DNA from 3 places in the Proteus hauseri genome. Region 3 is predicted to be linked to each of the others. Evidence: riboswitches for the same ligand, from Rfam matches in the RefSeq annotation. Region 3 holds a riboswitch; each other region holds the start of a gene.
What was found. Region 3 has a riboswitch for thiamine pyrophosphate ahead of thiB (thiamine ABC transporter substrate binding subunit). Riboswitches for the same ligand answer to the same signal wherever they lie in the genome.
Positions count from the first base shown of each region.

Region 1: it holds a riboswitch for thiamine pyrophosphate, as region 3 does, so the genes downstream of both, thiC (phosphomethylpyrimidine synthase ThiC) here and thiB (thiamine ABC transporter substrate binding subunit) in region 3, are expected to answer to the same signal.
Region 2: it holds a riboswitch for thiamine pyrophosphate, as region 3 does, so the genes downstream of both, thiD (bifunctional hydroxymethylpyrimidine kinase/phosphomethylpyrimidine kinase) here and thiB (thiamine ABC transporter substrate binding subunit) in region 3, are expected to answer to the same signal.

Region 1 is NZ_CP026364.1:1,191,394-1,199,331, forward strand. Features, by position in the region: gene hemE (uroporphyrinogen decarboxylase) at 1-307, opposite strand, end outside; gene nudC (NAD(+) diphosphatase) at 392-1,180, opposite strand; gene PH4a_RS05440 (HAD family hydrolase) at 1,332-2,006, shown strand; TPP riboswitch at 2,051-2,173, shown strand; gene thiC (phosphomethylpyrimidine synthase ThiC) at 2,305-4,254, shown strand; gene thiE (thiamine phosphate synthase) at 4,238-4,885, shown strand; gene PH4a_RS05455 (HesA/MoeB/ThiF family protein) at 4,879-5,628, shown strand; gene thiS (sulfur carrier protein ThiS) at 5,625-5,825, shown strand; gene PH4a_RS05465 (thiazole synthase) at 5,827-6,594, shown strand; gene thiH (2-iminoacetate synthase ThiH) at 6,594-7,712, shown strand.
Region 2 is NZ_CP026364.1:3,827,233-3,835,170, reverse strand. Features, by position in the region: gene PH4a_RS17610 (amino acid permease) at 44-1,417, shown strand; gene pagP (lipid IV(A) palmitoyltransferase PagP) at 1,558-2,193, opposite strand; TPP riboswitch at 3,289-3,378, shown strand; gene thiD (bifunctional hydroxymethylpyrimidine kinase/phosphomethylpyrimidine kinase) at 3,437-4,234, shown strand; gene fbaB (class I fructose-bisphosphate aldolase) at 4,295-5,344, opposite strand; gene yegS (lipid kinase YegS) at 5,394-6,287, opposite strand; gene trhP (prephenate-dependent tRNA uridine(34) hydroxylase TrhP) at 6,613-7,938, opposite strand, start outside.
Region 3 is NZ_CP026364.1:799,947-807,884, forward strand. Features, by position in the region: gene PH4a_RS03820 (thymidylate synthase) at 139-990, opposite strand; gene lgt (prolipoprotein diacylglyceryl transferase) at 1,041-1,928, opposite strand; gene ptsP (phosphoenolpyruvate--protein phosphotransferase) at 2,011-4,257, opposite strand; gene rppH (RNA pyrophosphohydrolase) at 4,266-4,796, opposite strand; TPP riboswitch at 4,909-5,002, shown strand; gene thiB (thiamine ABC transporter substrate binding subunit) at 5,117-6,082, shown strand; gene thiP (thiamine/thiamine pyrophosphate ABC transporter permease ThiP) at 6,082-7,662, shown strand; gene thiQ (thiamine ABC transporter ATP-binding protein ThiQ) at 7,655-7,938, shown strand, end outside.

The DNA of each region.
Region 1 (7,938 bases), 390 kb from region 3:
TTGGCGAATGAAAACGAGGGCCTTCACCCGTTTCAAAATAGAGCCCCAATCCCATTGCATCAGGAATAGTTAAAATATCAGAAAATAAAATGGCAGCATCAAGAGGAAAGCGTCTTAATGGTTGCAGTGTGACTTCACATGCGAGCTCTGTATTTTTGCACAATGAGATGAAATCCCCCGCCTGTGCCCGTGTTTCCTTATATTCAGGAAGATATCTGCCTGCCTGACGCATCATCCAAACAGGGGTGACATCAACAGGTTGGCGCAACAGCGCACGTAAATAGCGGTCGTTTTTCAACTCACTCATGACTAACTCCATTAACAGTAATAGGGCCGCAAAATAGCTTAGATTGTAACATGTTAGAAAAATAACTGTTGGCAGACTGCGCCTTTATTTATTTCTTGTTTCATCTTGACGAATATTCGCTATCGTATCTTCGATTAAACGCCTAGCAATGGTATCTGATGGTGGAATTTGTGGTAATTTATCATAGCGATACCAACCTGCACTCGTTAATTCAGCCGGGTCATGACGTAACTCACCACCGTCATAATCAGCTAAAAAGCCCATCATTAAAGAATGAGGAAAAGGCCAAGGCTGAGAAGAGACATACCGAATATTACGAATATGGATATTACTCTCTTCAAAAACTTCACGCGCTACCGCTTCTTCGAGGGTTTCTCCTACTTCGACAAAACCAGCTAACACAGTATAAAGAGGCGAGTGTTTATGTCTTACATGATGAGCTAATAAAATTTTATCTTGGTTTCTAATACCCACAATAATACAAGGGGCGATTTGTGGATAATAACGTTCGTGGCAGTTATCACATAAACAAGCCCATTCACTCTCACTATGTCTCATTTTAGAACCACAGTAACCGCAGTAACGATGAGAACGGTAAAATTCGGCTAACTGTACACCTCTTCCAACAAGCTTAAATAATTTTTCGTCTTGAGAGGCTATCAGTCTGGGAGAACACATATCGTTATCCATTTTGCCATGAATAAGCCAAACATTTTCCCCTTGCCATTCACCAACAACTTTGGCTTGTTTACCTGTTAACCCCCAATTCTGAGCAGTACCAAAAGGTAGATCGCCTTGAGGTAACCAAACTCGCCCACCAAGGCTAACAGTCCACCAGCCTTTTTCTGATCCGGTTAATGTATATAAATGCATAACGATGATTCTATCCAAAATAATGATATAGACTAGAGGATACTCTCTTTAAACCAATTATCTCAATGTATCATGTAAAATCCTTATCATTCAGTACTATTTTTTAATGAAAATATATAAAAAAAATTAATGAAAAATACGTTAGATAACTATGAATAAAAAAAAATCTCTCGCCATTTTTGATCTTGATGAAACATTATTGTGTGGCGATTCAAGTCGCTTATGGACAAATTATCTTTGGGATCGAAAAATCGTTCAAGACCCTGCTTTTTTAGCTCTTGATTCTCAAATGATGAAGGACTACTACGCAGGCAAACTCAATATTGAACATTACCTTTTTGAACATATCTCTTATTTCAACCAATTTACTGTAGATATGATTAATCACTGGGTTAATGATTATATTCAAACTATTATTAAGCCATTACTTTACCCCCAAGGGATCAATATTATTGCTCAATATCAACAAGAAAACATTCCCGTTATTATCATTTCAGCTACGATGTCTTTTCTGGTTCACCCTATCGCAAAATTACTCAATATAGATGCCTCTATGGGTATTGACATGCAAATAAATAACGGCTATTACAACGGTAAAATTGAAGGAATACCAACATTTAGAGAAGGTAAAGTGACACGATTAAATCACTGGAAAAACGAGAATAATATTAATAATAATTATATATTTTTTTATACTGACTCTAGTAACGATCTCCCATTATGCTATCAAGCTGATGAGGTAATCACTGTTAATGCTGATGTTCTCTTAGCCCAAATCGCAATAAATAACGGTTGGAAACAATTACACTGGGATTTAAATCAATAATAGATATCGGACTTGTAGTTTTTAAAATCTTTCATATACTGGTCATCTTCTTGTCGGAGTGCCTAGTGTTTATAAGGTTGTTATAAGCACAGGCTGAGACCGTTTATTCGGGATCCGCGGAACCTGATCGGGTTAATACCCGCGAAGGGAACAAGAGTGATTCGACCTTTTGATAGCATCTACGCGTATATTTTTTACACACCTATCTGTCGATACTCCCTGCGACCTCCAGACAAGCATTTTTCTCAATATCCACCCGACAAGCCTCGCGCTTGATTGATATTTATTAGGAAATGCTATGTCCACAAAACAATCTATATCTGTTAAAGATATTTCACCAACAGCAACGATTATTTCAGAAAAACAGCGTCCGAGAAAAGAGCAACGTGATGCGGCTCAAGCCTTTATCAGCACTATTCAAGGTGTCAGTTTTCCCAATTCAAATCGCATTTACCTCGAAGGCAGCCGTGCTGATATTCAAATTCCAATGCGTGAAATCCAGTTAGCTCAAACACTAACGGGTGGTACAAAAGAAGATCCTATTTTTGAAGATAATGAACCTGTTCCGGTTTATGACACATCAGGCCCTTATGGCGATCCAACCTCTCAACTCGATGTAAATAAAGGCTTAAAAAAGATACGTCAACCTTGGATTGATGAGCGTAAAGATACCGAGGCCTTAACACTGCTTAGTTCTGATTTTACCCAGCAGCGCCTTTCTGATGCAGGATTAGAACATCTTCGCTTCCCTTTAAAACCAAGCCCTAAAAAAGCATTATCAGGGAAAAGAGTCACCCAGCTACACTATGCTCGACAAGGTATTATCACACCAGAAATGGAATTTATCGCCATTCGTGAAAATATGGGTCGGGAACGTATTCATAGCGAAGTATTACGCCAACAACATGCTGGCTTTAGCTTCGGTGCTCATCTTCCTGATAATATTACACCTGAATTTGTACGCCAAGAAGTCGCTGCGGGTCGTGCGATTATTCCTGCCAACATCAATCACCCTGAATCAGAGCCAATGATTATTGGTCGTAATTTCTTGGTAAAAGTGAATGCAAATATTGGTAATTCCTCAGTTACCTCTTCAATTGAAGAAGAAGTAGAAAAATTAATTTGGTCTACGCGTTGGGGTGCCGATACCGTAATGGATCTCTCGACAGGTCGTTATATTCATGAAACCCGTGAGTGGATCATTCGCAATAGCCCCGTGCCTATTGGTACTGTGCCAATTTATCAAGCATTAGAAAAAGTAAATGGCGTTGCAGAAGATCTCTCATGGGAAATATTCCGTGATACTTTGCTTGAACAAGCAGAGCAAGGTGTAGATTACTTCACTATTCATGCGGGTGTTCTGCTGCGTTATGTGCCAATGACAGCTAAACGTTTAACAGGGATAGTTTCTCGTGGTGGTTCAATTATGGCGAAATGGTGTTTATCGCACCATAAAGAGAACTTTCTCTATGAACACTTCCGTGAGATTTGTGAGATTTGTACCGCTTATGACGTTTCATTATCACTGGGTGATGGTTTAAGACCTGGTTCTATTCAAGATGCCAACGATGAAGCACAATTCTCTGAGTTACATACCCTTGGTGAATTAACCAAAATTGCATGGGAATATGATGTTCAAGTTATGATTGAAGGCCCGGGCCATGTACCAATGCAGATGATCCGCCGCAATATGACAGAAGAATTAGAACATTGTCATGAAGCACCATTTTATACATTAGGGCCTCTCACAACGGATATCGCACCGGGTTATGACCACTTTACCTCTGGTATCGGTGCCGCAATGATTGGTTGGTTTGGTTGTGCAATGCTTTGTTATGTCACCCCTAAAGAACACCTTGGCTTACCCAATAAAGAAGATGTTAAACAAGGGCTTATCACTTACAAAATTGCGGCTCATGCTGCCGATTTAGCCAAAGGACACCCTGGGGCTCAAATTCGTGATAATGCGATGTCTAAAGCACGTTTTGAATTTAGATGGGAAGATCAGTTTAATTTGGCACTTGATCCTGAAACTGCACGCAAATATCACGACGAAACCTTACCTCAAGCATCAGGTAAAGTTGCCCATTTCTGCTCAATGTGTGGCCCTAAATTCTGTTCAATGAAAATTACTCAAGAAGTACGCGATTATGCCGCAGGTATGGAGCAAATGTCGCAAGCCTTTAAAGAACATGGTAGCGAGCTTTATCATAGTGCAGAGGTTGCTGATAATGAACAGATCCTCTAGCGCCCCTTTTGCATTAACAGAAAAAAAATTGGGTCTTTACCCTGTTGTTGATTCCATTGAATGGATTGAACGCCTGTTAAAAGCAGGCGTTACTACTATCCAATTGCGTATTAAAAATAAGCAACTGACAGAAGTCGAACAAGATATTATCGCAGCAATAAATTTAGGCCAGCATTATAACGCCAGGCTATTTATCAATGATTATTGGCAACTTGCGATTAAACATCACGCTTATGGTGTGCATCTTGGCCAAGAAGATTTGGATATTGCGGATCTCAATGCTATTAGACAAGCAGGATTACGTCTTGGCATTTCCACTCACGACGAATTCGAACTGGAAAGAGCAAAAGCTTTACACCCTTCTTACATTGCACTCGGTCATATCTTCCCAACCAGCACCAAAGAGATGCCATCTCAACCACAAGGATTAGTTGCTCTTCGTAAACAGGTTGAACAAACCACCGATTATTCCACTGTGGCTATTGGTGGGATCTCATTAGAAAGAGTGCCAAGTGTGGTTGCAACAGGTGTTGGTGGTGTTGCTTTAGTCAGTGCCATTACAAAAGCAGTAGACTGGCAACAAGTAACACAGAAATTATTAGAATTAGTAGAAGGAAAGCCATCATGCTAAATGATAATGATTTTATGCGTTATAGCCGACAAGTGATGTTAGAAGACTTTGGCTTAGAAGGTCAAAATAAGCTTCAGCAAGCCAAAGTATTAATTGTCGGACTAGGTGGTTTAGGCTCTCCTGCTGCGCTTTATCTTGCTGGTGCTGGTGTGGGTGAGCTTATTTTGGTCGATGATGATGTTTTACATGTTTCTAATCTTCAGCGCCAAATCCTTTATCGCACTAAAGATATTCCTGATGCCAAATCAGATATCGCAAAGCAATCACTACTCGCGTTAAATCCTGATATCACCATTACCGCTTACAAACAAAGGCTTGATGATGATGTGTTACCTGATTTAGTTAAACACGTCGATTTAGTCCTTGATTGTACTGACAACATGCTCACTCGACAGGCTATTAATCGTGCTTGTGTTGCTCAAAAAACACCACTTGTTAGCGGCAGTGCCGTTGGTTTTAGTGGCCAGCTAATGGTGTTTGAACCCCCTTTTATTCAGGGGTGCTACCACTGTCTTTATCCTGATAAAACTGAACCGCAAAGAAATTGTAAAACAGCTGGAATTTTAGGCCCTGTAGTTGGTGTTATAGGCACACTTCAAGCGCTTGAAGCGATTAAATTGCTATCTGGCTTACCGAGTTCTCTCAGCGGAAAACTTCGTCTTTTTGATGGAAAAAAACAAAATTGGAGTACGTTGCGTTTGACGCCATCAAAAACATGTCCTGTTTGTCGAGGATTAGCATGAATATTACCGTAAATGACGAACAACTATCTCTGGATATGCCTGTCACTATCTGTCAGCTCCTTATTCAGTTAGAACAGCCACCAATAGGTGTGGCGCTCGCCATCAATGAAACCATTGTTCCTCGTGAAAATTGGGACACTCATTTTATTAATGATGGCGATACGATCCTTCTCTTTCAAGCAATTGCAGGGGGCTGATATGTTAAAAATTGCTGATACCACATTCACATCAAGACTTTTCACTGGTACAGGTAAATTTGCCACACCGACAATAATGACTGAAGCTATCCGCGCTTCAGGCAGTCAGTTAGTGACTATGGCGATGAAACGTGTCGATTTAAAAAGTGGCAACGATGATTTAATCGCACCACTCAAATCATTAGGCGTAAAATTATTACCTAATACATCTGGTGCAAAAACAGCACAGGAAGCTATTTTTGCCGCTCGGCTAGCTAAAGAAGCATTTGGTACTCATTGGGTAAAATTAGAAATTCATCCAGATACCAAATATCTACTTCCTGATCCTATCGAAACATTAAAAGCCGCAGAGACCTTAGTAAAAGAAGGCTTTGTAGTATTGCCTTATTGCAGTGCTGATCCTGTTTTATGCCGTCGATTAGAAGAAGTTGGTTGTGCTGCTGTAATGCCGTTAGGCTCACCGATAGGTTCAAATCAAGGGCTACAAACTCGCGATTTTCTGCGAATTATCATTGAGCAAGCATCTATTCCTGTCGTGGTCGATGCTGGCATTGGCGCACCAAGCCATGCACTTGATGCATTAGAATTAGGTGCTGATGCTGTATTAGTGAATACCGCGATAGCGGTAGCAAAAAATCCTGTATTAATGGCTCAAGCGTTTAAAATGGCGCTTGAGTCCGGAGAACTTGCGAAACAATCTGGTTTAGCCATATCCACCTCGCAAGCACAGGCCTCAAGTCCATTAACCCAGTATTTAGGGGCTTTCTAATGGAGACTTTTTCTGATTATTGGCAACAGCTCAATTGGGATGACTTAACACTAAAATTAAATAGCAAAACTAACGCTGATGTAGAGACTGCATTAAGCCGCGATATACTGATTTTAGATGATTTTATGGCACTAATATCACCTGCAGCTCGTCATTATCTAGAGCCAATGGCGCAACGTGCTCAGCAACTTACTCGTCAGCGATTTGGTAACGTTATTGGTTTATATGTTCCACTTTATCTCTCTAATTTATGTGCAAATGACTGTACTTATTGCGGTTTTTCAATGAGTAATGCTATTAAGCGTAAAACACTCAATGAAAGTGAGATAATTGCCGAGTGCAATAGTATTCGCCAATTAGGTTTTGATAGCCTACTACTCGTTACTGGTGAACATCAAAGAAAAGTGGGTATGGACTATTTTCGTCAATATATCCCTCTAATTCGCCGCCACTTCAGCTCATTAATGATGGAAGTACAACCTCTAGCAACTGATGAATATGCTGAACTAAAAACCTTAGGTATCGATGGCGTGATGGTTTATCAAGAAACATATCACGAACCTACTTATCAGCTACATCATCTGAAAGGGAAAAAACAAGACTTTCATTGGCGATTACAAACACCAGATAGGTTAGGGCAAGCGGGTATTGATAAAATCGGCTTAGGGGCACTGATTGGGCTTTCAGGACAATGGCGCACTGATTGTTATATGGTCGCAGAACATTTGCTATTTTTACAAAAACGTTACTGGAAAAGCCGCTATTCTATCTCTTTTCCTCGTTTACGTCCTTGTGCTGGTGGTCTTAGTCCCGCATCCGTGATGAGCGAAGCAGAACTAGTGCAACTGATCTGTGCATTTCGTATTTTAGCGCCTGATGTGGAACTTTCGCTTTCTACCCGTGAATCGCCTTATTTTCGCGATAATACTGTTCCTTTGGCGATCAATAACATCAGCGCGGGTTCAAAAACCCAACCCGGCGGCTACTCTGATAGCCATGAAGAACTAGAACAGTTTTCACCAAATGATAATCGCCATGTAAATGATGTTATTGATGCACTAAAAGCGCGGGGGTTACAACCTGTTTGGAAAGACTGGGATAATTATTTAGGTCGTTAATAAACATTGGAATAATATAAAACCGCACCTTAGTTTATTAAAAAATAATAACAAGGGCGGTTTTTATTAAAAAACTTAATAATAAATAACACTCAATAAAATATAATAAGAAAAGATAACATTTTTGTTATAAATAATAGCTAAAATATTCTTTCAAACTTAGATAATTAGCTTACAGTTTTATTTTTATAGAGTTACATAAGAATAAATAATTATATTTACCATA
Region 2 (7,938 bases), 900 kb from region 3:
ATTAGTTTACGATTTGAACTGATAGATCAATAGAAGAGGATGTATGGCGAGAGAGTCGCAACAAGCAGAACTAAAGCGCGGTTTAAAAAATCGACATATCCAGCTTATCGCGCTGGGTGGTGCCGTCGGCGCGGGTCTGTTTCTTGGAATAGCGCAAACCATTAACATGACAGGGCCATCAGTAATTTTAGGTTATGCGATAGGTGGTTTTATTGCGTTTATGATCATGCGCCAATTGGGCGAAATGGTTGCCGAAGAACCAGTTGCGGGTTCATTTAGTCACTTTGCTAATAAATACTGGAGCCCATTTGCTGGCTTTTTATCTGGCTGGAATTATTGGGTCATGTTTATTCTTGTCGGTATGGCTGAATTAACCGCCGCAGGTAAATATATTCATTATTGGTTACCTGATATTCCTGTCTGGGTTTCTGTTGCTGTCTTTTTTGTTGCCATTAATCTTATTAATCTGATCAACGTAAAAATGTATGGTGAAACCGAGTTCTGGTTTGCCATTATTAAAGTTCTCGCCATTGTGGGGATGATTTTATTTGGTAGCTATCTGCTGGCAAGTGGTAATGGTGGACCTCAAGCTTCTGTTACTAACTTATGGGAACTGGGTTTCTTTCCTCATGGCTTTACTGGATTTATGTCGGCACTTGCCATAGTGATGTTCTCTTTTGGTGGACTTGAGCTGGTAGGCATTACGGCGGCAGAAGCCGAAAATCCGAAAGTTAGCATTCCTAAAGCGACCAACCAAGTTGTGTACCGTATTTTAATTTTTTATATCGGTTCATTATTAGTATTACTATCACTTTATCCTTGGACGCAAGTTGTGAAGGGTGAAAGCCCATTTGTGCTTATCTTTCATCATTTGGATAACTTCTTAATTGCGAATATTTTAAATGCCGTGGTGTTAACCGCCGCATTATCTGTATATAACAGCGGTGTGTATTCAAATAGTCGTATGCTTTATGGTTTAGCGAAGCAAGGTAACGCGCCACGTTCATTATCACATGTCAATAAACGTGGTGTGCCAGTGATATCATTAGCATTATCTGCGGTAGCTACCTCTTTAGGTATTTTGGTTAACTATGTGTTGCCTGATCAAGCATTAGAGCTGTTAATGGCATTAGTGGTAACTACATTAGTGCTTAACTGGATCATGATTTGTTTAGCAAACTTAAAATTCCGTGCTGCAAAAATTAAAGAAGGTGTTGAACCATCATTTAAAGCGTTATGGTATCCCTATGGTAACTATATTTGTCTTGCCTTCTTATGCATGATTTTAGTGATTATTTTGTTAATGCCAAAAATTAATATCTCAGTAATTTTAATGCCATTCTGGATTGGTTTTTTATGGTTAGGTTTTAAATTGTCGAGACCAAAGAAAGAACCAGTAGCAGATGAGGCTAGGTAAGTTATTTCAGCTAAATAGATAAAATAACAATTTATAATTTAATTATCCTTCTTAGCGAAAACAAAAAACGCATCTAAAACTAGATGCGTTTTTTATTGGGTCATTGAAGGGTGAAATAAATAAAATTTATTTAAATAATATTACTGCCAACGTAGCCAAGCAAATAACACATTACCATTATTATAAGTACCCGGAACATAAGTTGCTTGTAATGAGAGATGACCATATTCAACAGAAACCATCGGTAGTGGTAATGGCATAGGAATATAATTATATTCATGGCGTGCTGTAATACTTAAAGTAAAACCCGCCCCCATTCGAAATCCATCAAGATCACCAGGTACCCACATTTTTTGAAAGCCATAACCGACTATCGGTTGTACGCGATTATTTGAGTCCATAAATGCCATTGCATACAGCGCATGCCAGTCGTTATCGCTATCATAGCGATATTTTCCCATTCCAAAGCCCCAAGGTGTTTCGTTATAGCGATCTGTTTTTTCTTTATCGTAAGTAAAGCGGTTATGCCAAGTCCAGACAGGTAAATAGTAGTTATAATCGTCACTATCCCACGTTTGAGAGACATTACGCTTAAATTTTCCCCAATAGCTTTCTTCATTATTTTGTTGCAAAGATTGATCTGTTGTTTGGGCGTTTTTTATCGTAATTGTCTGAGTGTTGGCTGGGCTATTTTCAGTAGCAAAAGCATGGGTTGTTAACGTGAGTGAAAACAACGTAGTTGCTAATGCTCTATGACGAAAATGGGGTGATGACATAATATAACTCCGAATACTACACAGCTATGATTCTGGTAATGGCAAATAGATTTTAATAATAGTGTTATTTAATTAGTGATAATTTAAGATAAGAGGTATCTGAAATTATACTTATTGAATATAATCCTAAGGTATTTTAGTGAGTTGAACAGAGAATAAATCCACTCATTGTATGGTATCGATTAATTTTCTTAAGACTAAATTCTGCGATGATATTATCACTAGCACATTGTTTTTTATGGACAAAATGTGTTGCTGATAATGTAAGTTCAGAAGTTAAATATAAGAGATTAATCATAAGAAATTTAGTTATTGGGAAGATATCAGAACATAAGATGAGCGAAATACCTATTTCTATCCCTTTTTATATAAATATTAGTCTATTTAGTATGAGTAATAATTCTTATTTATGATGTAGACAAATATTTGCGTTGGGATAATAAATTAATCGATAAAAAAGCGTTAATTTAAATCAGATAAAATAAGATGTTTGTTTATGAAGCGTTTAAGTTTTTACTGATACTTAAAAGAGTATGCCAGTGAGATATATTGATTTGTAGTGATTAACATGGGTTAAAAAAGAAATGTGAATGACTATTGCGATAAAAGCATTGATAGTAACCATTATTGTGAGTATTTTTCTTTAGAATTTGAATCAATGAGGAAGGCGATAATGAGGTAATATGAAGTCTTCAACTCTTTTTTCAATAAATTTTTTTGTATGCGCAATATTTCTAGAGTGAATTATCAATACCATATTAATATCTGCATCAAGTATAAGATAATACATTGATTTTTCTTCCTGTCACTGTGGTAGTTTTTTCTTCATTTTCCCTTCTACGTTGTTTGGTTGTCCATAAATGCATTATAAATATCTCATTTGGCAGATCATATATCGAGTGTCGTTAAAATCAGCAAAATGATTTGTTTTTTATCGGAATATATAATTATTATTTATTTAAGGGGAATATAAATAAGTTTGTATCTATTATATCGTCTTGATTTGTTTATCCTAGATAACCATAAATAAAGCGAGAGACTGTGGCTAGTATCTTTACTTTGGTCATGCGATACTCTCTATTGCCTGAATTTACAGGCTTTGGCTCGGGGCGCCTTATGGCTGAGATGAAACCCGTATAACCTGATCTGGATAATGCCAGCGTAGGGAAGTCAAGGTAACTCTGCGATGTGCTGATTAACAGAGACCGACTTTTCTGTAACTGGTAAAAGTAGGAGTTAATCAGTGAGATTTAATGCACTAACTATTGCAGGAACGGATCCTAGCGGCGGCGCAGGTATTCAAGCAGATCTAAAAACCTTTTCTGCCCTCGGTGTTTATGGCACAACAGTAATGACGGCTCTTGTCGCTCAAAATACTTGTGGTGTACATAGCGTGTATGATTTATCCCCTGACTTTGTCGGCGCACAATTAGATGCAGTTCTTTCCGATGTTAGAATAGATAGCGCAAAAATTGGCATGCTTTCTAACGCAGATATTATTGAAATTGTTTGTCAGAAACTGCATCAATATTCTATTCCTTTTGTTGTTCTTGATACTGTTATGATTGCAAAAAGTGGCGATCCACTTTTGCAACCCAATGCTGTCGAAAAGATGGTTAATAAACTTCTTCCTCTTGTTGATTTAATTACACCTAATTTACCCGAAGCCGCAGCTTTGCTAGGGTGTGATGTTGCACAAGATGAACAGACTATGAAACAGCAAGGCTATGCATTACTCGCTCAAGGCTGTAAAGCAGTGCTAATGAAGGGGGGACACTTAACAGAAAATGAGAGTCCAGATTGGTTATTTACACCAAAAGGTGAATGGCGTTTTACCTCACCGAGAATTAATACAAAAAATACCCACGGAACAGGTTGCACACTTTCAGCTGCACTCGCCGCAATACGTCCTCAAGTAAGTAATTGGGAAACTTGTGTGGAACAAGCCAAAGCTTATTTACAACAGGCATTAGAACATGCTGATAGTTTAGATGTCGGGCATGGATTTGGCCCTGTACACCATTTTTATCGCTGGTGGTAAAAATAGGTCATATAAATAAAAAAGCCACCTTTGGCGGTGGCTTTTAATTGAATAACGTTTTTACGCTATGGTTACTGATTTATTGAGATACACATCTTGTACTGCATTAATCAGTGCGACGCCGTCCTTCATTGATTTTTTAAATGCTTTACGACCTAAAATTAAGCCCATACCACCTGCACGTTTATTAATAACGGCGGTACGTACCGCATCTTCAAGGTCGTTTTTACCTGATGCACCACCCGAGTTAATTAAGCCAGCACGGCCCATATAACAGTTGGCTAATTGGTAACGTACTAAATCTATTGGGTTTTCAGTGGTAAGTTTGGTGTAAACTCGCTCATCAGTGTGACCAAAACCTATTGCTTTAAAACCACCATTATTTTCGGCCATTTTTTGCTTAACAATATCAGCACCAATGGTGGCGGCTAAATGATTGGCTTGACCCGTTAAATCAGCGCTAGCGTGATAATCTACGCCATCTTTCTTAAATGCAGGGTTACGCAAGTAAGCCCACAATACAGTAACCATACCCAGTTCATGCGCACGTTCAAATGCCATTGAAATTTCTTCAATTTGGCGACGGCTTTCTTGTGAACCAAAGTAAATAGTCGCACCAACGGCAACCGCGCCCATTTCAAATGCTTGTTCAACACTGGCGTACAGCGTTTGGTCGTATTGCGCAGGGTAGCTTAAGGTTTCGTTATGATTAAGCTTTACAAGAAAAGGAATTTTATGTGCGTAGCGGCGAGAAACAGAAGCAAGAACACCATAAGTGGAGGCAACACAGTTGCAACCTGCTTCTATCGCTAATTCAACAATATTTTTAGGATCAAAATAGAGTGGGTTAGCCGCAAATGATGCAGCAGCAGAATGCTCAACACCCTGATCCACGGGTAAAATGGATAAATAACCTGTACCTGCGAGACGCCCATGATTAAGCAATGTTTGCATTGAACGTAAGACCGTATTAGGACGGTTATTATCAATCATTACACGGTCAACAAAATCTGAACCTGGCAGGTAGAGATTATCACTTGGGATTGTTTGACAGCGGTGTTCCAATAATGAGTTAGCATCAGCACCTAACAAACTTACTATATCAGTCATTACTTACTCCAGTTCACGATTAGATGAAAGTGATTGTCATTTATATACATTAAGATAACAAGCCACATTGAGGCGGTAAGCGGCAGTGGATCGCTTCAGGTAACACAATAAATGCAAATTTATCGCCTAAAAGGGGTTCTCCATCTAAATTAAACACCATTTCATGTGTAGCACTAATGTTTACCCAACGGCTTTCAAGCTCGATAATTTTGTCGTTCTTTTTGCGATCAAATAGACTTGTTAATAAAGAAGGAAGAAGTTCATTAGCTTCAACAATGGTGATATTAAGTTTGTTGTCGTTAATTAATGCATCAGGGCAGAGCTGTTGTCCTCCACCTGCTTGTCGACCATTCCCAATACCTAAAACCAATGCTTCACCTTTCCAATGAAAATTTTCTGCCTCAATAGTGCAAGGATCTGCTTTAAGGGTATCGATACGTAATAGACCATGAAGAAAATAGGCAACTCCACCTAATGAAGATTTTAGTTTTTCCGGCGTTTCTGTGGTGATTTTGGTACCAAATCCACCTGAGGCCATATTAATAAAATAATGTGTCTTATTTACATTAATCACATCAATAGGTACAGCTCGCCCTTTAATCGCTAAATTTAGTGCATTCTCCATATCTTGTGGAATAAGTGCACTGGAGGCAAAATCATTTGCTGTACCCAATGGAATGATGCCTAAAACAGGCAGAGATGAAGGCGATAAGTGAATAAGTTCAGAGACTACGCTATTGATCGTGCCATCACCACCCGCAGCAATAACGGTTTGTGCTCGAATATCAAGGGCTTCTTGAACAAAACGTCTAATATCACTTGATTCCCATGTGACTCGAACTTGAATATTAAAACCTTCGTTACGGAGTTGATAAACAGCGTCGCGCAGTGCGGCATTACCTGAGTTTTTTCCATTAATAATCAGCAAGCTGATTTGGTTCATTAGTATCACTCCTTAAATTAAACTACTCTTTTAAAAGTAATAGATATCGAGATAATTACCATTTTTTTACAAAAAATGAATAAACGGAGAATTAAATAAGGGAGTTAATATTTAAGTGAAATGAGAAAACAAAATAGGAAGGGCTAGTGTGGATAGAAAAAGAAAAGGCAAATCCAAGGGAGATTGGATTTGCCAAGGAGGTGGTTCCTAGTCTTACTGTATTCATTCTAGTTCTTTATTTTTCGAAACAGATGATACGGTAAACAAATCATTATTGATGTGATCTGTATTTGAAATTGACCACTTTAAATCAGATTATGACGTTTTACTTCACTTCTACGGCATCAATCTTGTGAGGTTGACGCGTTGTCGTTCCCTCTAGATTGCGGATCAGCAGTGCAAAGTTTAAATCAACATCATCAGGAACAGACAAATAAACCATGTGACCATTACCGGGTGCCACATCTGTTGACTGAAGTTTTTTGTTAAATAGCTCTGCCAAGGTAAATTGGATATTCCCTGTCGGTGTCATTAATTCTAAGCTATCACCTAAAATAAATTTATTTTTAACATCGACTTCAGCTAAGCCATTAACACGCTTACCGGTGAATTCACCGACAAACTGTTGAGTGTCTGAAACAGAATAACCATATTCATAAGTTTGGTATGAATCATGGGTATGGCGACGTAAGAAACCTTCGGTATAACCGCGGTGTGCTAAGCCTTCTAATGTGGTTAGTAGCGTTGGGTCGAAAGGTTTTCCTGCAACAGCATCATCAATAGCGCGGCGGTACATTTGTGCAGTACGAGCACAATAATAGAAAGATTTGGTACGGCCTTCGATTTTTAGTGAATGCACACCCATTTGGGTGAGTTGTTCAACGTGTTCGATAGCACGTAAGTCTTTTGAATTCATGATATATGTACCGTGTTCATCTTCGAACGCTGTCATATATTCACCAGGACGTTTTGCTTCTTCGATTAAGTAAACTTTATCGGTTGGCGCGCCAACACCTAATGTAGGTTCAACATTTTTGACGGGAATAGGTTGGTATTTTTCAACGATATTACCAACATCGTCTTCTTTACCTTCTTCTACTTTGTATTCCCAGCGACAAGCATTGGTGCAAGTTCCCTGATTTGGGTCACGCTTGTTGATATAACCAGATAATAGGCAACGACCCGAATATGCCATACATAATGCACCGTGGACAAAAACCTCAAGTTCCATCTCTGGTACTTGTTTGCGGATTTCTGCAATTTCATCAATAGAAAGTTCACGAGAAAGAATGACGCGAGTTAACCCCATTTGATGCCAAAATTTAACGGTTGCCCAGTTAACGGCATTAGCTTGTACTGAAAGGTGAATATCCATTTCAGGGAAAGCTTCACGTACCATCATGATCAAACCAGGATCTGACATAATTAGTGCATCAGGGCCCATATCGATAACGGGTTTTAAATCGCGAATAAAGGTTTTTAATTTAGCGTTATGAGGTGCGATATTCACCACAACATAGAAGCGTTTACCTAATTCGTGCGCTTCTTGGATCCCTTTAGCAAGGTTCTCGTGGTTAAATTCGTTATTACGGACACGTAAGCTATAACGGGGCTGACCTGCGTAAACGGCGTCAGCGCCATAAGCAAATGC
Region 3 (7,938 bases):
AGAGCCACCACGCAATAACTAATCTTTCAGAGTAAACACAGAATAAGTGTGTTTTATTTGTTTATATTTATACTTCTCAAGACATAAAAAAAGCCCCTGTTTATTACTAAGCAGAGGCTTTACATTCAATAGATAAGATTAAACAGTAAACGGATATTTTATTGCTTCATGACATTGATAGCCTTCAACCGTAAAATCAGCGGTAGTTACCCATGTTTCAATATCTTCCAGTGTTTTAATTTCAGGATTGATATGTAGCATTGGTGAAGGAAATGGCTCGCGTTTTAACTGTACATCTCGCATCAATGGCAGTTGATCTTCATAAATATGCGCATTGACAATTTTATGAAATGCTTTGCCTGGTTTGTGCCCCGTGATTTGAGCCACCAGCGCTAATAATACAAAGCATTGAATCTGATTGAAATTCAGACCTAGTGGAACATCACAGCTGCGTTGATAAGAAGTCAAATAGAGTTTATCGCCAACTAATGAAAACGTGTGTGTATGCATACAAGGACGTAAACAACCCAATTCCATTTCACCGGGGTTAAAAAATGTAATAATTTCACCGCGATCATCAATACCTTTTGCAAGGTTATCGACAACTTTACGTAACTGATCTAGGTGAGTACCATCAGGGCGTTGCCATTGACGACCTTGAACACCATACACACGCCCCATATCATCCTCACCTTTACGATGAGGATTATTTAGCCATGCGCTGTTTTCATTTGCATTAGCATTCCACGTATTACAACCAATCTCACGAAATTGAGCCGCGTTATCGTAACCACGCAAATAACCTAATAATTCAGCGATAGCGGCTTTATAAAAGCTTTTTCGCGTGGTGATTAATGGAAATTGATTGTTAGCAACATCGTATTCCAGATCAGCATTAATGACCGTTAAACAACGGGTTCCTGTCCGTTTATTATCAATCCATTCACCTTCATCGATAATGCGTTGACACAATGCTAGATACTGCTTCATGTTGACTCTCTTTTGTTGTTAACTAAGTAGTAAAATTTATATTAATTTAATTAGTGCGATGGCGTTGAATTTTGAGGTGTTTTTTTATCGCGGCGATAAGCCCAAACCATAAAGAAAATACCTAAAATAATCATTGGGATAGATAATAACTGCCCCATGCTCACACCACTAAACAGCCCCAATTGTGCATCTGGTTGACGGAAGAATTCGACAATAATACGAAACGCGCCATAACCAATCAGGAATAAACCAGAAACACTGCCCATAGGACGATTTTTGCGCACAAAAATATTTAGAATAATAAACAGCACCACACCTTCTAATAGCATTTCATAAAGCTGAGAAGGATGTCGTGGTAACACGCCATATTGCTGAATAATTGGTAGTAATGTTGCTGGATCTTGAGCAACCAATTGTAAATCTTCAGAACGTGAGCTTGGGAATAAAATAGCCCAAGGAGTATCTAAAGTAACGCGTCCCCAAAGTTCACCGTTAATAAAGTTACCAATACGACCTAAACCTAAACCAAATGGAATTAATGGAGCAACAAAGTCAGCAACTTGGAAAAAATGACGTTTAGTTCGACGAGCAAACCAAATCATGGCGCAAATAACCCCAATTAGGCCACCATGAAAAGACATTCCGCCATCCCAAACTTTAAATAAATAGAGGGGATCATTTAAGAAGACAGGCAGATTATAGAATAAAACATATCCTAAGCGGCCACCGATAAACACACCAACAAAGCCAACATAAAGCAATGTTTCTACTTCATTTTTGTTCCAACCACTGTTTGGTTTTGCTGCTCTACGATTTGCAAGCCATAACGCAAATACAAATCCAACCAAATACATCATACCGTACCAATGTAAAGACACTGGCCCGATAGAGAACATAACAGGGTCGATTTCTGGAAATTTAAGGTAGCTTATGCTCATTTATTCCCTACTTCATTTAATCAGTGATATTTCTGCCTGTGAATAATAGCACAGCACAGAAAAAGGCTTATACGAAGGTCAATTAAATACCTCCGCGAATTAATCCACCTAATCCTTGCCTTTCCATAAATTCAGAAGACAACGCTTTGATCTCTGTTGCTGTTTGCGCTTGCAATATGCGTAGCATAAAAGGTTGCAACACGACGGGATCAAGATGGCGCAATAAGTATTTTACCCTAGGTAAACTACGTCCACTCATGCTTAACTGCCTAAAACCTAGCCCTATTAACAGCAATGCACCTATTGGCGTACCTGCCATTTCACCGCAAACACTGACAGGAACTTGGTAACGCTGGCATTCCATTACAATTAAATTAAGAGAACGTAATAGCGCAGGATGCAAATTATCATAGAGTGATGCCACATGGGTATTATTACGATCTACTGCTAGCAAATATTGCGTCAAATCGTTAGTACCAATAGAAATAAAGTCTACGCGATGTACCAATTGCGGCAACATAAAAACTAAAGAAGGTACCTCTAGCATTATTCCTAATGCTGGCGGAGTACATTCACACTTCATTTCTCGGCTAACTTCATCACATGCGCGCAGTAACAATATTTTAGCTTCATCAATTTCATCAATACTTGTCACCATCGGCAACAATATTTTCAAATTTTTAAATTCGAGGTTTGCTTTTAACATTGCACGTAACTGAATAAGAAAAATTTCAGGCTGATCGAGCAAGATCCGGATCCCTCGCCAGCCTAAACAAGGATTTTCTTCATTAATTGGCATATAAGGCAACTGTTTATCAGCGCCAATATCAAGTGCACGCAGTACAACGGGTTTATCAGGAAAAAAGGAGAGAATTTCACGATAGCGGTTTTTTTGTTCATCTTCTGATGGAAAACCGCTTTGTAGCATAAAAGGAATTTCAGTGCGATATAAACCCACGCCATCAATACCAACGCTGATGCGTTGTTCGTATTTAATGCTTAATCCGGCATTAAGTTGAACGCTGACTGATTCACCATTTTTTAATACCGCTTGTTGTTCTAATTGATCTTCGGCTATTTGACTTAAAACACGTTCTTCATCAATAATTTGACGATATTCCTGCATGATAAAGGGTTCGGGTTCAATAAAAACCTCACCTCGATACCCATCAAGAATAAGCATTCGATTGTGCAAGAGTTCGAGCTGAATATCCGCCCCCATGATGGCGGGAATTCCCATTGCTCTAACTAAAATTGCAGAGTGCGAATGGGTTGCACCATCACGAACAATCACGCCGGCTAATTGCTGCTCTGGCAATTCAGCTAATAAGCTTGCACTGAGTTCGTCAGCAACAAGAATAAAGCGATCTGGCCACGTATTGGTAAAGCTTAACTCATCATCTAAATGAAAGAGTAATCGTTGCCCTAATGCTTTTAAATCAGACGCTCGCTCACGCATATAACCATCTTTAAGGCTAGAAAATTGCGCGGAGAACTTTTCAATTACCACTTTAACCGCCCATTCAGCGACATAGCCTTGGGTAATCACTGTGGTCATTTTCTGTTTTAATTGCGGATCATTAAGAAGATGAGAGTAAAGATCGAAAATTGCCGCACTCTCTTTTTGTGCACTTGCCATAAAGCGTTTACTAAAGCGGCGGCACTCTGCTGTTGCATCTTCTAATGCAATAGTAAGACGATTTTGCTCCGCTTTAATGTCTAACGCACTCGCCTTATAGACCTGCTCAAGAATAGGCTGAGAAACCTCTTGCCAACCATAAGCCATTATTACGCCTGTAGAAACAGATAGCGCCTTAATGCGGCTTTGACGATATTGCCCAAAAAGTCCTTTGGTTTGAGCTTGGGCCAAAATGGCGCCCAGTTGAGTGGCTAGCGTCACCATAAAAGACTCTTCACTTTCATTAAATAAGCGACGTTCTTTTTGTTGAACAACTAACACACCAAGAAGCTGACGGCGATAAACGATTGGCACACCGAGGAAAGCTCTTAAACTCTCTTCGTTGACTTGGGGAAGGTATTTGAAATTAGGATGTTCACGAATATCAGCAAGGTTAATAAGCTCTGAAAGGCGGCCTACTTCGCCAACAACGCCTTCATCAAAGGAAAGGCTAACAGCACGCCCTTTCGGTTTTTTTAATCCTTTTGTCGCCATTAAATAAAAACAACGACGCTGAATATCCGCAAGATAAATAGAACACACATCCGTGTGCATAGCTTGACACGTTTCCTTAACTAATAGTTCAAGCGCTTCCGGCAACCCAGCGGCCATCGCAACTTTTTCTACAATTTCCCGTAAGCGTGTCAGCATAGTGTTATCTAATATCTTTTACGGCGATATCCATAAGATTGACGTAATGCAGACACTTGTTCTTGTAACGGCATAACAATTGGGGCGAACTCTTTCATTACCCGTCGATAAACATCTCGTTTAAAAGAGACGACTTGACGAACCGGATACCAATAGCTCACCCAACGCCAACCATCAAACTCAGGCGTTTTGCTTTGCTGAACATTAATGTCCTTGTCATTACTCGTTAACTGCAAAAGGAACCAACGCTGTTTTTGACCTATACAAACAGGTTTTGTATCCCAACGCACCAAACGCTTAGGCAATTTGTAACGTAACCAGTTACGTGTGGAGGCAAGAATTTTGACATCCTTACGACTTAACCCAACTTCCTCGAACAACTCGCGATACATTGCCTGCTCTGGCGATTCACCAGGGTTAATTCCACCTTGGGGAAATTGCCATGAATGTTGCCCATAGCGACGGGCCCAAAGAACTTGCCCTTGCCGATTACAAATTACAATCCCAACATTCGGGCGGTAGCCATCATCATCGATCACCAGACTACCTCAATAACAAAATTTGAAAGATAACTTATTGTTTCATACTACTCACAGACGGTAAACCTCTATCAACAGACTTTGCACAGCGCCCCGTTTTATCTACAATGGGAAAGTCTCAACGGGGTGCCCTCTTTTTGGCTGAGAAAAACCCGTGGAACCTGATCCAGCTAATACTGGCGTAGGGATTTGAGTCAGGATGCAGCAATATCTTCTTAATTTGCCTTCCTTACTCCTCAGATCCTACCTGACTTTTCACTGAGGAACGTAACGTGCTAACAAAATCTATTCGTCATACGCTTGTTATTGGCGTATTAGGCATGATGGCTGCATTTTCAGTCAATGCCGCCCCGAAAAAACCTACGCTAACTATTTATACCTATGATTCCTTTACTGCTGATTGGGGTCCAGGTCCTGCGATAAAAAAAGCCTTTGAACAACAATGTGATTGTGAATTAAAGCTTGTTGCTCTGTCTGATGGTGTTTCTCTTCTTAATCGCTTACGAATGGAAGGTAATAAAAGCAAAGCAGATATTATCTTAGGATTAGATAACAACCTTATTCATGCCGCGAAAGAAACCGGACTTTTCGCACCAAGTAACATCGACACATCAAAACTTGCGTTGCCAGAAAAATGGACAGATGACACTTTTGTGCCTTACGACTACGGTTACTTTGCCTTTATTTATGATAAAAATCGCATTACTACCCCACCCAAAAGCATGGCTGAACTGCTAAATAGCAAAGAAAAATGGAAGATTTTGTATCAAGATCCGCGCACTAGCACACCAGGTTTAGGTTTAATGCTTTGGATGCAATCACTTTATCCAGAAAATACCGCAGCTGAATGGAAAAAGCTGGCGGACAAAACACTGACGGTGACCAAAGGCTGGAGCGAATCTTATGGCTTGTTCTTAAAAGGTGAAGGCGATTTTGTGCTGAGTTATACCTCATCTCCGGGTTATCACATCCTCGCGGATAAAAAAGATAACTATGCAGCCGCTATTTTCTCTGACGGCCACTATCTACAAGTTGAAGTTGCGGCAAAATTAAAATCAAGTCAACAACCTGAGTTAGCACAACAATTTATGCAATTTATGCTAACGCCCGCATTCCAAGAAACGATTCCTACAACCAATTGGATGTATCCTGTTATCGATATGCCGCTGCCTGATGTCTACTCTGTGATGCCAAAACCTGAAAAATCGCTGCAATTTGATGCTGATATAGTGGCCAAAGAGCGCCAACAATGGACTCGTGATTGGCAATCTGCGGTTAGCCGCTAATGAGAAGTTGGCTTATCCCGGGGCTATTAGCCTCGGGTTTACTTCTTGTTGTTGCATTACTTTCATTTGGTGCATTGTGGTTTAATGCGCCAAGTGGTGAATTCAGCTCTATTTTTGCTGATGATTATTTATGGCATGTCGTTCGCTTTACCTTTTGGCAGGCTTTTTTATCGGCATTATTTTCTATTTTGCCCGCAATTTGGCTTGCTAAAGCGCTTTTTCGACGTCAATTTTTTGGTAAAACGCTCTTTTTACGTTTATGTGCCATGAGCCTTGTACTACCTGTATTAGTCGCTCTATTCGGTATTTTAACGGTTTATGGCAGAACGGGGTGGATTGCTCATATTTGTGCATGGCTTGGTATTGATTACCAATTCACACCTTATGGCTTACAAGGAATATTATTAGCTCATATCTTTTTTAATATGCCATTAGCCACAAGAATGTTGTTACAAGCGCTAGAGAGCATCTCTCCAGAACAACGCCAGTTAGCATCACAATTAGGAATGAATGGCTGGCAGCGTTTTCGTTTTCTTGAATGGCCTTACTTGTGGCGTCAAATACTTCCCACTGCGGCGCTGATTTTTATGCTCTGTTTTGCCAGCTTTGCTACAGTACTCGCACTGGGAGGTGGACCCGCAGCAACAACGATTGAACTCGCCATTTATCAAGCATTAAGTTATGACTATGATTTACATCGCGCCGCACTATTAGCACTAATACAGCTATTTTGCTGTTTAGGCTTAGTGTTAATTAGCCAAAAGCTCAATGGTTCCTTATTTGTCGGGCATAGCCAGCAAATGCACTGGCGCGACCCTGATGATCCATTAATTGCCAAAATTAGTGATATTTTTATTATCACTATTGCCGTTTTGTTTTTAATACCGCCAATTTTAGCGGTAATAACAGATGGTATGAATAGTCAGTTTATTCGAGTAATACAGCAACCCGTGCTTTGGCAAGCATTTAAAACGTCATTGGTAATTGCAATAGGGGCTGGTGTTATCTGTGTTGTACTCACAATGATGCTGTTATGGAGTAGCCGCGAATTACGATTACGTCATTTCACTCGTGCAGGGCAAGCAATGGAAATGAGCGGATTAATTATTCTGGCGATGCCAGGAATTGTATTGGCAACAGGTTTTTTCCTCTTATTAAACAACACCATTGGTCTGCCTGAATCACCTTATATTTTGGTTATTTTAACCAACGCATTAATGGCTATTCCTTATGCATTAAAAGTACTAGAAAACCCAATGAATGATATTGCCTCTCGCTATAGTTTGTTATGTCAGTCATTAAATTTACGGGGTATCAATAGGCTACGTTGGATTGAATTACGCGCACTGAAAAAGCCTATTTCGCAAGCTCTTGCTTTTGCGTGTGTTATCTCTATTGGTGATTTTGGTATTGTGGCTTTATTTGGCAATGAAACATTTCGTACACTGCCATTTTATCTTTATCAACAAATTGGGGCATACCACACACAAGATGGTGCAATTACAGCAATGATCCTTTTACTACTGTGTTTTGCTCTTTTTAGTTTGCTAGAACGCTTACCAGGAAAATCTCATGATTAAGTTAGAGCAACTTTCTTACACCTATGAACATCAGCATCTTACATTTAATTTAAATGTTAATGCGGGTGAGCGTATCGCGATATTAGGCCCTAGTGGTGCAGGAAAAAGTACATTACTAAGTTTAATTGCAGGTTTTTTACCTTCAGAAAACGGCTCGCTTACTCTTAATGGTGAAAACCATACCAAAACAATACCAGCAAAACGGCCTATTTCCATGTTATTTCAGGATAATAACCTTTTTCCACATTTAACCGTAAGACAAAATATTGGCTTAGG